DNA from 2 places in the Erwinia sp. HDF1-3R genome. Region 2 is predicted to be linked to the other one. Evidence: predicted binding sites of a transcription regulator. Region 2 holds the regulator's gene; the other holds the start of a gene.
The links. Region 2 encodes LexA, which represses DNA repair genes until DNA is damaged. Its sites were predicted from a motif close to TNCTGTATGTACATACAGNA; they were not measured.
Positions count from the first base shown of each region.

Region 1: the regulator LexA is predicted to act here: its motif matches at 2,611-2,630, upstream of umuD (translesion error-prone DNA polymerase V autoproteolytic subunit).

Region 1 is NZ_CP155071.1:2,788,440-2,794,540, forward strand. It holds gene AAGR22_RS12765 (HD-GYP domain-containing protein) at 1-905, opposite strand, end outside; gene AAGR22_RS12770 (hypothetical protein) at 1,041-1,640, opposite strand; gene AAGR22_RS12775 (hypothetical protein) at 1,650-1,937, opposite strand; gene umuD (translesion error-prone DNA polymerase V autoproteolytic subunit) at 2,648-3,067, shown strand; gene umuC (translesion error-prone DNA polymerase V subunit UmuC) at 3,070-4,332, shown strand; gene AAGR22_RS12790 (glycoside hydrolase family 3 C-terminal domain-containing protein) at 4,408-6,101, opposite strand, start outside.
Region 2 is NZ_CP155071.1:423,358-429,458, forward strand. It holds gene plsB (glycerol-3-phosphate 1-O-acyltransferase PlsB) at 1-2,140, opposite strand, end outside; gene AAGR22_RS01870 (diacylglycerol kinase) at 2,269-2,637, shown strand; gene lexA (transcriptional repressor LexA) at 2,745-3,353, shown strand; gene dinF (MATE family efflux transporter DinF) at 3,491-4,822, shown strand; gene AAGR22_RS01885 (CsbD family protein) at 5,069-5,278, shown strand; gene zur (zinc uptake transcriptional repressor Zur) at 5,470-5,988, opposite strand.

The DNA.
Region 1 (6,101 bases), 2.4 Mb from region 2:
AATATCTGGCGGTCAAAGTGGCCTTCCCAACTCGCCATCTGGTGCATCGCCGCCGCCGGGTTCCAGCCTGCCTTATAGGGGCGGTCCGAGGTAACCGCATCATAGACGTCGCAGACGGCGGCCATGCGGGCCAGCAGAGAGATCCCCTCACCTTTCAGACCATGGGGGTAGCCTTCGCCGTTGATCCTCTCATGATGATGCAGGGCGACGTCCAGCACCTCAGTGTCACCGTTGCTTTTTCGCAGCAGCGACTCTCCGATCGCCGGATGTAGCTTCATCAGCTCAAATTCGTCGTCGGTCAGCTTGCCCGGCTTATTGAGGATCTCCAGCGGAATGCCGGCTTTACCGACGTCGTGCAGCAGTCCGGCCGTGCCCGCCTGACGCACCTGTCGTTCATCCAGCTGCAGCTGACGCGCCAGCGAAACCATCAGCGCACACACTGCCACCGAATGCAGATAGGTATAGTCATCGTGCGTCTTCAACCGTACCACGCTCAGGAGAGCGGCCGGATGGCGGCTGATCGATCCGCCGATTTCATCCACCAGCGGCAGCGTGCTGTCGGTCCTGATGGTTTTCCCCATCCGGGCATTACTGAACATATCCATTATCTGCCCTCTGGCCATCAGACAGATAGCCTGCGCCTGCGCCACTTCGCTGTGCATACTGGCCTTAACGGGTGCTGCCTGATCGATAACGGCCTCTGTCGATGGCGCGACGTCAGGCGCACGGCCTTTATCCAGATCGATCCAGACTTCTTTAATGCCGTTCTCAACAATAATCTGAATTTGCTGTTCGGTGGTAAGCAGCATATCGTTGCGTACCAGCGGGTGTTTCAGCCAGAAGACTTCCAGTTTGTGCACGTACATCCCGATGCGTAATGCTTCTATCCCGATTCGACTTATCATCGCGCCCTCTGCCTGCTCCCCCATTCAGTACAGATATCGGCATCGTCCGAAAAACCTTCACCGCGTAAAATGATGTTGGTGCGCATTTACTAAAAATTTACGCTTCGGGCTTGCTATTGAAAGGCCTGTCCCCCTTTACTTTTCGGGGGGGATCCCGGGCGATACCCCGTAAAAATCGTTAAGCAAAATGACCTTATCAAGATATTCACCCAAGCATAACAACGACTTATTGTTAATTCTTTTTATCCCCGCCTTTTTTATCGCGTTTAATTTGTAGTGTGAGATGGTTTTCACGGAGATATTCAGCGTCCTGCCGATATCTCCGGGCGTTTCACCGTGAAGCAGCAGGCAGGTGATAATACGTTCAGGCAGGGATAGCGGGCAAATGGGCGGTACGCTGCGATTAAGATGCCTGATTATTTCCTTAGCCATCGCCTCTCCGCTTAACTTCCTGGAAACCAACATACTGAAACGGGTGCTATGTTTTATACTTTCCTGATAAGCGTCGATAAATACCGCGCAGGTTTTCCTGGCGGAATAACTCTGTAGAATTCTCTCCATTTTCTCACGCTTATTGGAATCAATGATTATTGCACGGGGACGATCTTTTTCGTTTGGCTGCGCAATACTTTCTTCCTCAGGATCCGGCACGTAGGGTTCATACCCCATCAAAGAAAGATGGACAGCCAGACCCAGCGTAAAATAGGCATCCTCAGAATATATACAGATTCTCATCGTTTTTTCTCAGGGTAAATATCCGTCAGACGCTTTCTTTTCAATATAAAAATAGAAGGGCTTAATCATCTCGCGCTTCAAACAGTGGCCCTTAACTTCAAACGTCTCAACGCGCATGATAAAGTCGTGCTCAACGCCCAGCGTGGCCAGCCGCAGCTTCAGCGCCTGCATAACCTGCCATAGCCGCTGGCTGGATGATTTGAGGCCGTGCAGATCCCAGACGTTATACATAATCTGCTCGTTCGTCACAATTTTCCCATTGGCATTTTCCAACAAAAAGAGGAATAGCCTCATCATCGTTTCCCTCAGAATATAACAGCGTATCTTCCTGCTTTTTGAGTCAAAATTACTTAACCTTCTCTGGGCTATTTCAAGCTGAACATTGCTCCCAATATAATATCCAACCAGCACTCTTTCCATAAACTGCCATCCTTTTTAGTAAATTGAATTACGCTACCCAGATGAACCACCTGCAACAGGGTATCTTATGTTACAGAAAGCGGTAAAAAACCAGTACCGCTTGAGCATGACAATAAACCATCAAACTATATGGCAGATTACTCCAGAAAAATAAGCATATTATTCCATGAGTGACGTCTTTCCCGTCCTTTATTAAAAGATTAATGATAATGAAGAGCACGTTTTCCGACATAATCTATAAGTAAAGTCATAAATATATTACTTTGTTTTTCCTGGTTAAGCAGAATTAAACTCTGTTGGCGGTGCGGGGTGAGAAAAACCCGCCGCTCACGTCAGCTATCCACATAATACATCCCCTGCCTGAAACCTCAGATTGTTAAGCATCACTTCATTAGCCTCGTTATCGGTTTATCACTTATCCGTCAGCGTTATCGATTATCCACTGCCGGTTCACCCTGGGGGTAATTTACGCCAGGCTAAATTCCCTGCCTGTTCAAGCGCTTTCATAAATCTTCCGGAAAGCGTCTTGATTGTGGCGCGCTTTTACAGATACTGTATATAAATACAGTTAACCCGGAAACACCATCATGCAGTTCATTTCGCCCGGAGACATTAGCAGCACCCTGCTTCTACCGCTCTTTACTGAGCGCGTACCCTGCGGCTTTCCCAGCCCGGCCCAGGACTATGTTGAAGACCGGCTCGATCTCAACAAGCTGGCGATTAAACATCCCAGCGCCACCTATTTTGTTAAAGTCAGCGGCGACTCCATGCGCGGCGCGGGCATTGGCGATGGCGACCTTCTGATTGTCGACCGCTCACTGACCGCCGAACACGGCGACATTGTGGTCGCGGCGGTTGATGGCGAATTTACCGTCAAAGAGCTGCGTACCCGCCCCTTTCTGCAACTCATGCCGCATAACAGCCTCTACACGCCGATTGTATTTCACAGCGAAGAGGAGCTGGAGATCTTCGGCGTGGTGACCTTTACCCTGAAAGCGCATAAGTAACCATGTTTGCCCTGGTGGATGTGAACAGCTTTTATACCTCGTGCGAAACCGTTTTTCGCCCCGATCTGCAGGGCAAGCCGGTCGTGGTGGTATCCAATAACGATGGATGCATCATTTCCCGATCGGCCGAGGCAAAAGCGCTGGGGATAAAGATGGGGGCACCCTACTTTAAACTGAAAGACGAGCTGCGCCGCCAGCAGGTACACGTTTTCAGCTCCAACTACGCGCTCTATGCCGATCTCAGCAACCGGGTGATGACCACGCTCGCCGATATGGCCCCTTCCGTGGAAATTTACTCGATTGATGAAGCCTTTATCGATCTCTCCGGCGTCAGCCACTGCATGTCACTGGCCGACTTTGGTCACCAGATGCGCAGTCAGATCTTAAAGAACACGGGCCTGACCGTTGGCGTGGGGATTGCGCAAACCAAAACGCTGGCCAAGCTCGCCAACCACGCGGCGAAAACCTGGCGCAAAACGGGTGGTGTTGTCGATCTCTCAGACGTCGATCGCCAGCGTAAGCTGCTGGCGCTGGTGCCGGTGGAAGCAGTATGGGGTGTGGGGCGGCGCATCAGTAAGTCACTCCATCAGATGGGTATCCACACCGCGCGTGATTTGGCTGACAGCGCGCTGTGGGTCATCAGGAAGCATTTTAATGTGGTGCTGGAACGTACCTCACGCGAGCTGCGGGGAGAACCCTGCCTCAGTATGGAGGCGATGCCCGCCACCAAACAGCAGATTATTTGCAGCCGCTCCTTTGGTCATCGCATCACCCACTATAGCGATATGCACCAGGCTATCTGCACCTATGCCGAACGCGCGGCCGAAAAGCTTCGTCAGGAGGAGCAGTACTGCCGCTTTATCAGCGTTTTTGTCCGCACCAGCCCCCACGCGGAGGGCGAAATTTTCTACGGTAACCAGGCTTCCGGCACCCTGCTGACCCCCTCGAATGACACGCGCGACATTATTCGTACGGCCACGGAGGCGCTGGACAGAATATGGCGGGACGGTCATCGCTATATGAAGGCTGGCGTGATGTTGAGTGACTTTTTTAGCGAGGGCGTGGCACAGCTCAATCTGTTTGACGACAGGCAACCCCAGGCTAACAGCGAGGCGCTGATGGGCGTGATCGACCGGCTGAATCAGTCGGGGAAAGGCAAAATCTGGTTTGCCGGGCAGGGAACGCAGAAAAGCTGGGCAATGAAGCGGGAGATGCTGTCCCCCGCCTGGACCACCCGTTATGCCGACCTGCCCGTTGCAAAGTGAATCACATTCATCACTCACGGCCAGGCAGGCTGCCGGAGACGCAGCGTCGATGTCCCGCAGCCTGCCCGCGCGGTGCTACAGCGCGTTGATCTGCTGCAAAACAGACTGTTTGACAGCCTGCTGCTTCGACGGGCTGTCGGCCAGTGTCGGCTGCTGCTGAAAGGCCTGATCGAGCTTCTCCCCCAGCGTTGGCGAACCGGTTATCCAGGCATTGGTCGCCTCATCACCGATAACCGCTGCCACCACCCGGGCGGCCTCCTCCCAGGTCTGTATCGCTATCCACGGCGTATCAAGCGAGTAGGCAGGCGTGGCCGAAGTGACCCGCAGCGGCACCTCGGCCACGATATCCCGCGATGAGCGCCCTATTCGCAGCGTAAAAGGGCCTTCCAGCACCCAGTCCTGTCGGTCTTCGTCGTAGTACGAGAAGGCGCGCTTATCCAGTTGCAGGGTAACGGTTTTAGACTCCCATCCCTTCAGCGTTACCTTTTCAAAGGCCTTCAGCTCCTGCACCGGGCGGTCAAGACGCGCGACGTTATCCCCCACGTACAGCTGCACCACCTCTTTGGCGGTTCTGTCCGAGGCATTGCGCAGCGTCAGGCTGATGGTCACGCTTTGCTGCTTATCAATGTCAAAGATCGGGGAGGACGGCGTGAGCGGCCCATATTCGATTTTCGCGTAGGAAAGGCCGTGGCCAAAAGGATACGCCGGCGCAATGCCTTTAGTGTCGTAGTAGCGATAGCCGACATAGATGCCCTCGCCAAAAATGACCGTCTTACTGTTGCCGGGAAAATTGCCAAAGCTGGGCGTATCGGCATTGCGCACCGGGAAGGTCAGCGGGAGTTTGCCGGAAGGGCTGACTTTACCGGTCAGAATATCTGCCACGGCGTTGCCGCCCTGCTGGCCGGGCTGCCAGGCCAGCAGGATAGCGTCGACCTGGGGCTGCCAGGAGGCGATTTCAATCGGCGAACCGATATTTAACAGCACCACGACCTTTTTATTCTGCTGGTGAAAGGCAGCGGACACTTTCGCGATCATCGCCAGCTCATCCGGATGCACCGCCATCGTGTAGCTGTCGGCCCCCTCCGTTGAGCTGCGGCCAATGGCAATCAGCGCAATATCGCTTTTTTCCACCGCGCGGCGCAGGGTTTTGTCCAGGCTACCTTCATCCAGCCGTTGCTTATCCAGGGTATCAATAAAGGTCACGCCCGCATTACGCATCCCCTCCTGCAGGCTAACCCGCTGCTGCGGGTCAATATTGACCTCGGCGCTGCCGCCACCGGTGTCAAAAAAACGGTGAACGTTCTCGCCGAACGCGGCAATGCGCTGACCGCGCCTGACCGGCAGCGTATGGTCACTGTTTTTCAGCAGTACCATAGAGTCCGCGGCCACCTCCCGCGCCAGCGCCGCAGGATCAGCCGGGGCAGCCTCCTCCGGCGGCGTGGCCTGCTTGAACGCCTGGGTTTTCACCACCGTTTGCAGAATACGGGTCAGGTTAGTATCAATCTGTTTTTCCGTCAGTGCACCGGACTTCAGCGCCGTGAGCACCACCTCCTGCGGGTCGGTATTGCGGGGAACAAACGGCGTGTCCTTTTGCGACTTCCCACCCGGCATATTCAAATCGTTGCCCGCCAGCAGCGCGCTCACCGGATCGGTCACGCCGTACCAGTCGGACATCACCATGCCGTTAAATCGCCACTGGTCGCGCAGGACCTGCGTTAACAGCCAGGTATTCTGCGAAGCGGCGGTGCCGTTAATCGCCGGATAAGAAC
Region 2 (6,101 bases):
TGATGGCGTAGCGCTGTAGCGTTTCGCGAACGCCCGCCGCCAGCAGCTGCAGGGTGCGGAAGCGGGCCGGGCTGAGGCGCAGACTCTCTTCATCAGCGGTGAGCAGGCCCTGGCGGGCCATTTCGCTGACCAGTCCATTAAGCACCGTCGGCAGATCTTCCTTATTCCAGTGCAGGAACAGCTCGCTTTTAAGCATCGGATAGATAACGCTTATCTGGCGCAGCAGTTCGGCTCGGGTAAGCTCGCGATGCTGCATGACCAGGACGGCGATAAGCGACGGCATGACCAGCATATGGTGAATATTGTTGCGGTAATAGGTCATCAGCACCGCCTGCTCGCGCGGCAGAATGATGATCTCGCCAATATTATCCTGCTCGATTTCAAACTTGTTCATGCCCAGCGCATGATCAAGCAGCGCTTCCGGGGTCATATCCGGCACCGTGGCATCGGGTGAGTAGGGCACGTTGCGCAGTAGCTGTACGTAGCACTCGAGCTGTGCAATCAGCTGTTCACGCGTCATCGAGCGCTGGCGCGAGGCCAGCAGGGCGGTGACGCAGAGGTTCATGGCGTTAGCCGCTCCGGCGTTGTTTATACGCATCATCACCTGCGAGGCGATGTCGTTAACCGCGGGAGTGAGCCAGGCGGGACGCTGCGCTTCGATAGGATCGATGGCGTCGCGCCATTCCGGGACGCGCTGATTCAGATAAGTGACCAGCGGCAGCGGCTCGCCAAAGTTGACGTAACCCTGGCCCAGGTTGCGCAGCTTGCGTAACCCGCGCACCATCTGTAAAAAGCCCTCTTTCTCTTTGGTCGCGCCACGCAGTTCCTTCGCATAGGTGCCCACCTCCATAACGTGTTCATAGCCGATATAGATCGGCACCAGCGTTATTGGACGGTTGCCGCCGCGCAGCATGGCCTGAATGGTCATCGACAGCGTGCCGGTTTTCGGATCAAGAAGGCGACCAGTACGCGAACGTCCGCCCTCAACGAAATACTCGACCGAGTAGCCGCGGGTGAACAGCTCGCCCAGATACTCGCGGAATACCGTGGAGTAGAGTTTGTTGCCCTTAAAGGTACGGCGGATAAAGAACGCGCCCAGGCGGCGGAATATCGGCCCGGCAGGCCAGAAGTTCAGATTGATCCCGGCAGCAATGTGCGGCGGTACCAGCCCCTGATGATAGAGCACGTAGGAGAGCAGCAGATAGTCCATATGGCTGCGATGGCAGGGAACATAGACTATCTCGTGTCCATCCTGTGCCAGCTGGCGTACGCGCTCGCCGCCGTTAACGTTAATACCCTGATAAAGCTTGCTCCACGTCCAGCCCATAATGCGGTCGGTCAGGCGTATCGCTTCATAAGAGAAGTCGGCGGCAATCTCCTCCATCAGCTCAACGGCATTCTGCTGAGCCTTTTCAAAGGGGATTTTTTTGCTGCGCGCTTCGTCCTCTACTGCTTTAGCAATCGCCCTGGACTGCAGAAGCCTGTTGAACAGGTCCTGGCGAACGGGCAGGCGCGGCCCAACGGCGGCCAGGCGCTGGCGGGCGAAATGCATGCGCGCCACGCGAGCCAGCTTCTGAGCAATGGTTTTATCGGTGCCGTGCTCCGTTGCCATGCGCCGCAGAGAGAGCATCGGCGAAAAGCGCACGAAGCTGTCACGGCCCAGCCACAGTACGGCGAAGAACTTTTGAATGCCGTTAAGCACGCGAAGATGGGGCTGACTCTCGCCCTGAACCTCACGGCCAGGGGCGCGGCCAAACATCACCGATACCGGGACCATCTGCACGTCCAGCAGCGGGTTGCTGCGGTGCAGATCCAGATATTCGTGAAACAGCTTCACCGATTCAATATTCGGCACAAAATAGGGGAATACGCGCGGACCGTCATGAATAAAGACATGGCGGGGCAGCACTGTCCCATCGATTTCCAGCGGATCTAAGGGATCGGGGAGATCCTGTTTGCGACACTGTTCACGTAGCGCGAGCAGATCGGCCTTTGAATCGTAAGGCAGCACATACATAATAGGGCGCGACGTATCAAGCCCCAGTTCAGCGACCGGCTCGGCGGGGATCGCCTTACTCTTTAGTAAGAATTTAACCGGTAAATTCAATAGGTTATAATATAAATTACGCCAACCTGACATAGACAACATGAAGCCTCTTGTTAGCAAAGCGCGGCAAGCATACCAGAAAGCGCCAGTGAGATCTGTGGTGTTGCAAAATGTGCGCCACTCAGACATTGACGTTAAACAGTTCAAAGGGTTCCCTCATTATGACAAATAACGTCACCGGATTGACCAGAATTATCAAGGCCGCAGGTTATTCGTGGCAGGGACTGCGTGCGGCATGGCAGAACGAGGCGGCTTTTCGTCAGGAAGCCATTGTGGCGCTTGTCGCCATCGTGCTGGCCTGCTGGCTGGACGTGACGCCGATAACCCGGGTGCTGCTGATCGGTTCGGTGGTGCTGGTAGTCGTGGTTGAACTGCTTAACAGCGCCATAGAAGCGATAGTGGACCGCATCGGCAGTGAGCGGCACCCGCTGGCAGGCCGCGCAAAGGATATGGGTTCAGCGGCAGTGCTGCTGACTATTCTTATGGCGATGACCACCTGGCTGATGTTGTTAGTGCCACATATGCGATAGACGTTCCAGAATCAGACAAACTGCTGTTTTTTGTCCATCTTTAGGTTTTCAACGCGCAAATACCTGTATATACTCACAGTCGACTGTATAAACAACCAGGGGGCGGGATGAAAGCACTAACGGTAAGACAGCAACAGGTTTATGACCTGATACGCGCCCATATTAACCAGACCGGCATGCCGCCAACGCGGGCAGAAATTGCCGCTCAGCTTGGCTTCCGCTCGCCAAATGCGGCGGAAGAACATCTCAAGGCACTGGCACGTAAAGGCGTAATTGAGATTGTGTCCGGTGCCTCGCGCGGCATTCGACTGATGATGGAAGACGAAGAAGGCCTGCCGCTGATTGGCCGCGTCGCCGCCGGTGAGCCGCTGCTGGCCCAGGAACATATCGAAGGCCACTACAAGGTTGACCCAGGTTTGTTTAAACCCAGCGCCGACTTCCTGCTGCGCGTGAGCGGCATGTCGATGAAAGATATTGGCATTATGGATGGCGATCTTCTGGCGGTTCACAAAACCCAGGAAGTGCGTAACGGCCAGGTTGTGGTTGCACGTATTGATGATGAAGTTACCGTCAAACGGCTGAAAAAGCAGGGCAATACGGTCCATCTTCTGCCTGAAAACAGCGATTTCGAGCCGATCGTCGTCGATCTTCGCCAGCAGACCCTGTCGATTGAAGGTCTTGCCGTGGGTGTGATCCGTAACGGTAACTGGGTTTGATAACCGTTTTATCCGTTCTAACTGACTGTTAACTGACGCGCCGCCTCGCCAGCGCGTCAGTTTATCGTTGGCTACCACTCAGCAGACGATGTGTATGACAGTGACTTGCGCAGACACCCGTCGCGCAGTGGATACCGATGCGATTTTTAAACGCTGCTGACAAAAGCCTCTGGCGGCTTGCGCTGCCGATGATCCTCTCAAATATTACCGTGCCGCTGCTGGGGCTGGTCGATACCGCTGTCATTGGCCACCTCGATAAGCCTGTCTATCTTGCGGGCGTCGCGATCGGCACCACCATCACCAGCTTCCTGTTTATGCTGCTGCTTTTTCTGCGTATGAGCACCACCGGACTGACCGCTCAGGCTTTCGGTGCCGGCGACAACGCCGAGCTTGCACGCGCGCTTATGCAGCCTCTCTGCATTGCGCTGGCGGCCGGACTGGCTTTTATCGCGTTGCAATCCCCTCTTACGCATCTGGCGCTGACGCTGGTCGGCGGCGATCCTGACGTGCAGTACCAGGCATCACTGTTTATGCATATCCGCTGGCTCAGCGCGCCTGCCACGCTGGCGAACCTCGTGCTGCTGGGGTGGCTGCTTGGCGTTCAGTATGCCCGCGCGCCCGTCATCCTGCTGGTTGTGGGCAATCTGGTGAATATTTTGCTCGATCTCTGGCTGGTGATCGGGCTGAAGTGGGGTGTCCAGGGGGCGGCTACGGCTACGGTTATCGCGGAATACTGTTCGCTGGCCGTCGGGTTGCTGCTCGTCTGGCGCGTAATGAAGATGCGTGGCATTCCGACGGCGCTGCTAAAAAGCGCATGGCGGGGCGGGCCTGGACGTTTGTTCAGGCTTAGCCGGGATATCATGCTGCGTTCTCTGCTGCTTCAACTCTGCTTCCTTTCGTTAACAGTACTGGGCGCACGGCTGGGGGGCGACATCGTCGCGGTCAATGCCGTACTGCTGATGTTCCTGACCTTTACGGCTTACGCGCTGGATGGGTTTGCTTATGCCGTTGAAGCCTGCTCGGGCGAGGCCTTTGGCGCGCGCGACAGGCAGAGGCTGCTGCTGGTATGGCACGCTGCATGCCGTCAGGCGGGATGGGTCGCGCTGTTTTTCTCACTGCTCTATGCCTTTGCCGGGCCTTATATTGTCGCATTGCTTACCTCGATCCCTGCTTTACAGCACCAGGCGGATCGCTACCTGATTTGGCAGGTCCTTCTGCCGGTATGCGGCGTCTGGTGTTACCTGCTGGATGGCATGTTTATCGGTGCAACCCGCGCCGCAGAGATGCGTAACAGCATGGCACTGGCGGCGCTGGGTTATGGCCTGACCCTGATTAGCGTTCCGGTGCTGGGGAATCACGGTCTGTGGCTGGCGATGACGGTTTTTCTGCTGTTAAGAGGGCTAACGCTGGGCGCGATATGGCGGCGGCACCAGCGCAACGGAACGTGGTTTTTGCCTCCGGGTCAGTGACATGTATCTTGCATTTCCTGGTTAATCTTTGATAAAAAAGAGTTTTTTACCTGCCGGGTCAGGAATAGTCTTAATCTGCCGCTTATTATCGTGTCGTTCCGTGCAATCCCCTCATCTTCTACTACAATTATCGTTAGGTTAAGCAGTTGAGCAGCGTTTTATATTGCTGCCAGGCGTTATGCTTAGACGATTGTACTAAATCTATTACACCTAACGCTCTTTACACTCAAAGTCAGGAGACACAAGATGAATAAAGATGAAGCCGGCGGTAACTGGAAACAGTTGAAGGGTAAAGTGAAAGAAAAATGGGGCAAGCTGACCGATGACGACATGACCGTCGTAGAAGGTAAACGCGATCAGCTGGTCGGTAAAATTCAGGAGCGCTATGGCTACGCAAAAGACCAGGCTGAGAAAGAAGTCAGCGACTGGGAAAGCCACAATAATCACCGCTTCTGATAAGTAAGTTCTTTTCTCTGACAGCATTAAAGCGTTTCAGGAAGATACTCCTACCCAGGCACATGGACTGTGCCGCTTAAACTCCGCAATCCCTTTTGAACCTTTACCAACACCTCACCTGAGCAGCGACCTGCAATCTGTACCTCGTCACTGGCCTGATTATATTTTTGGGAGCGTTTCTCTCATTCCGGTTAGCGTCCGCGCTTTTTACCGGCAGTCTGGGTGTGATCGTGGTGGCAATTGTCCTGATGGGTACAGGCCTCAACCTCGCTACAGTCCCGACATAATCCATGCGTTTCGATGATGCTATGGGACAGGGTAAAGCCTGAGTTAAGGGCCAGCGTATTCAGGATATTTTCCACCCCTTCCGCGTGCTTCTCGGCGACAGACCCGCAGCGATCGCAGATCAGCATGGCAGAGGTGTGGGAGGGTTGCTCAAAATGATGGCAGACAACGTAGCTGTTGGTCGACTCAACGCGATGAACAAATCCCTGTTCCAGCAGAAAATCCAGCGCGCGATAGACGGTAGGGGGCTTAGCCTGAGGTTCCGTGGTGCGCAGCAGATCAAGCAAATCGTAGGCGCTAATGGCCCCGTGCTGTCCGCTCATTAGCCGCAACACTTCCAGACGCTGAGGCGTCAGTCTTACATTACGCTGCTGACAAAGTGATTCCGCCTGTGACAGGATTTTTTCAGCACTGCTAATGGTCATTTTTCTTCCCCCTCACGCCAGATCGAATTGTTATGTTATCACGCCCGCCACAAAACGCCGAATCTCCTCGCGCCCCTCTTTTGTTGATTAACCGTCAAGGGTAAGCCGCTGAA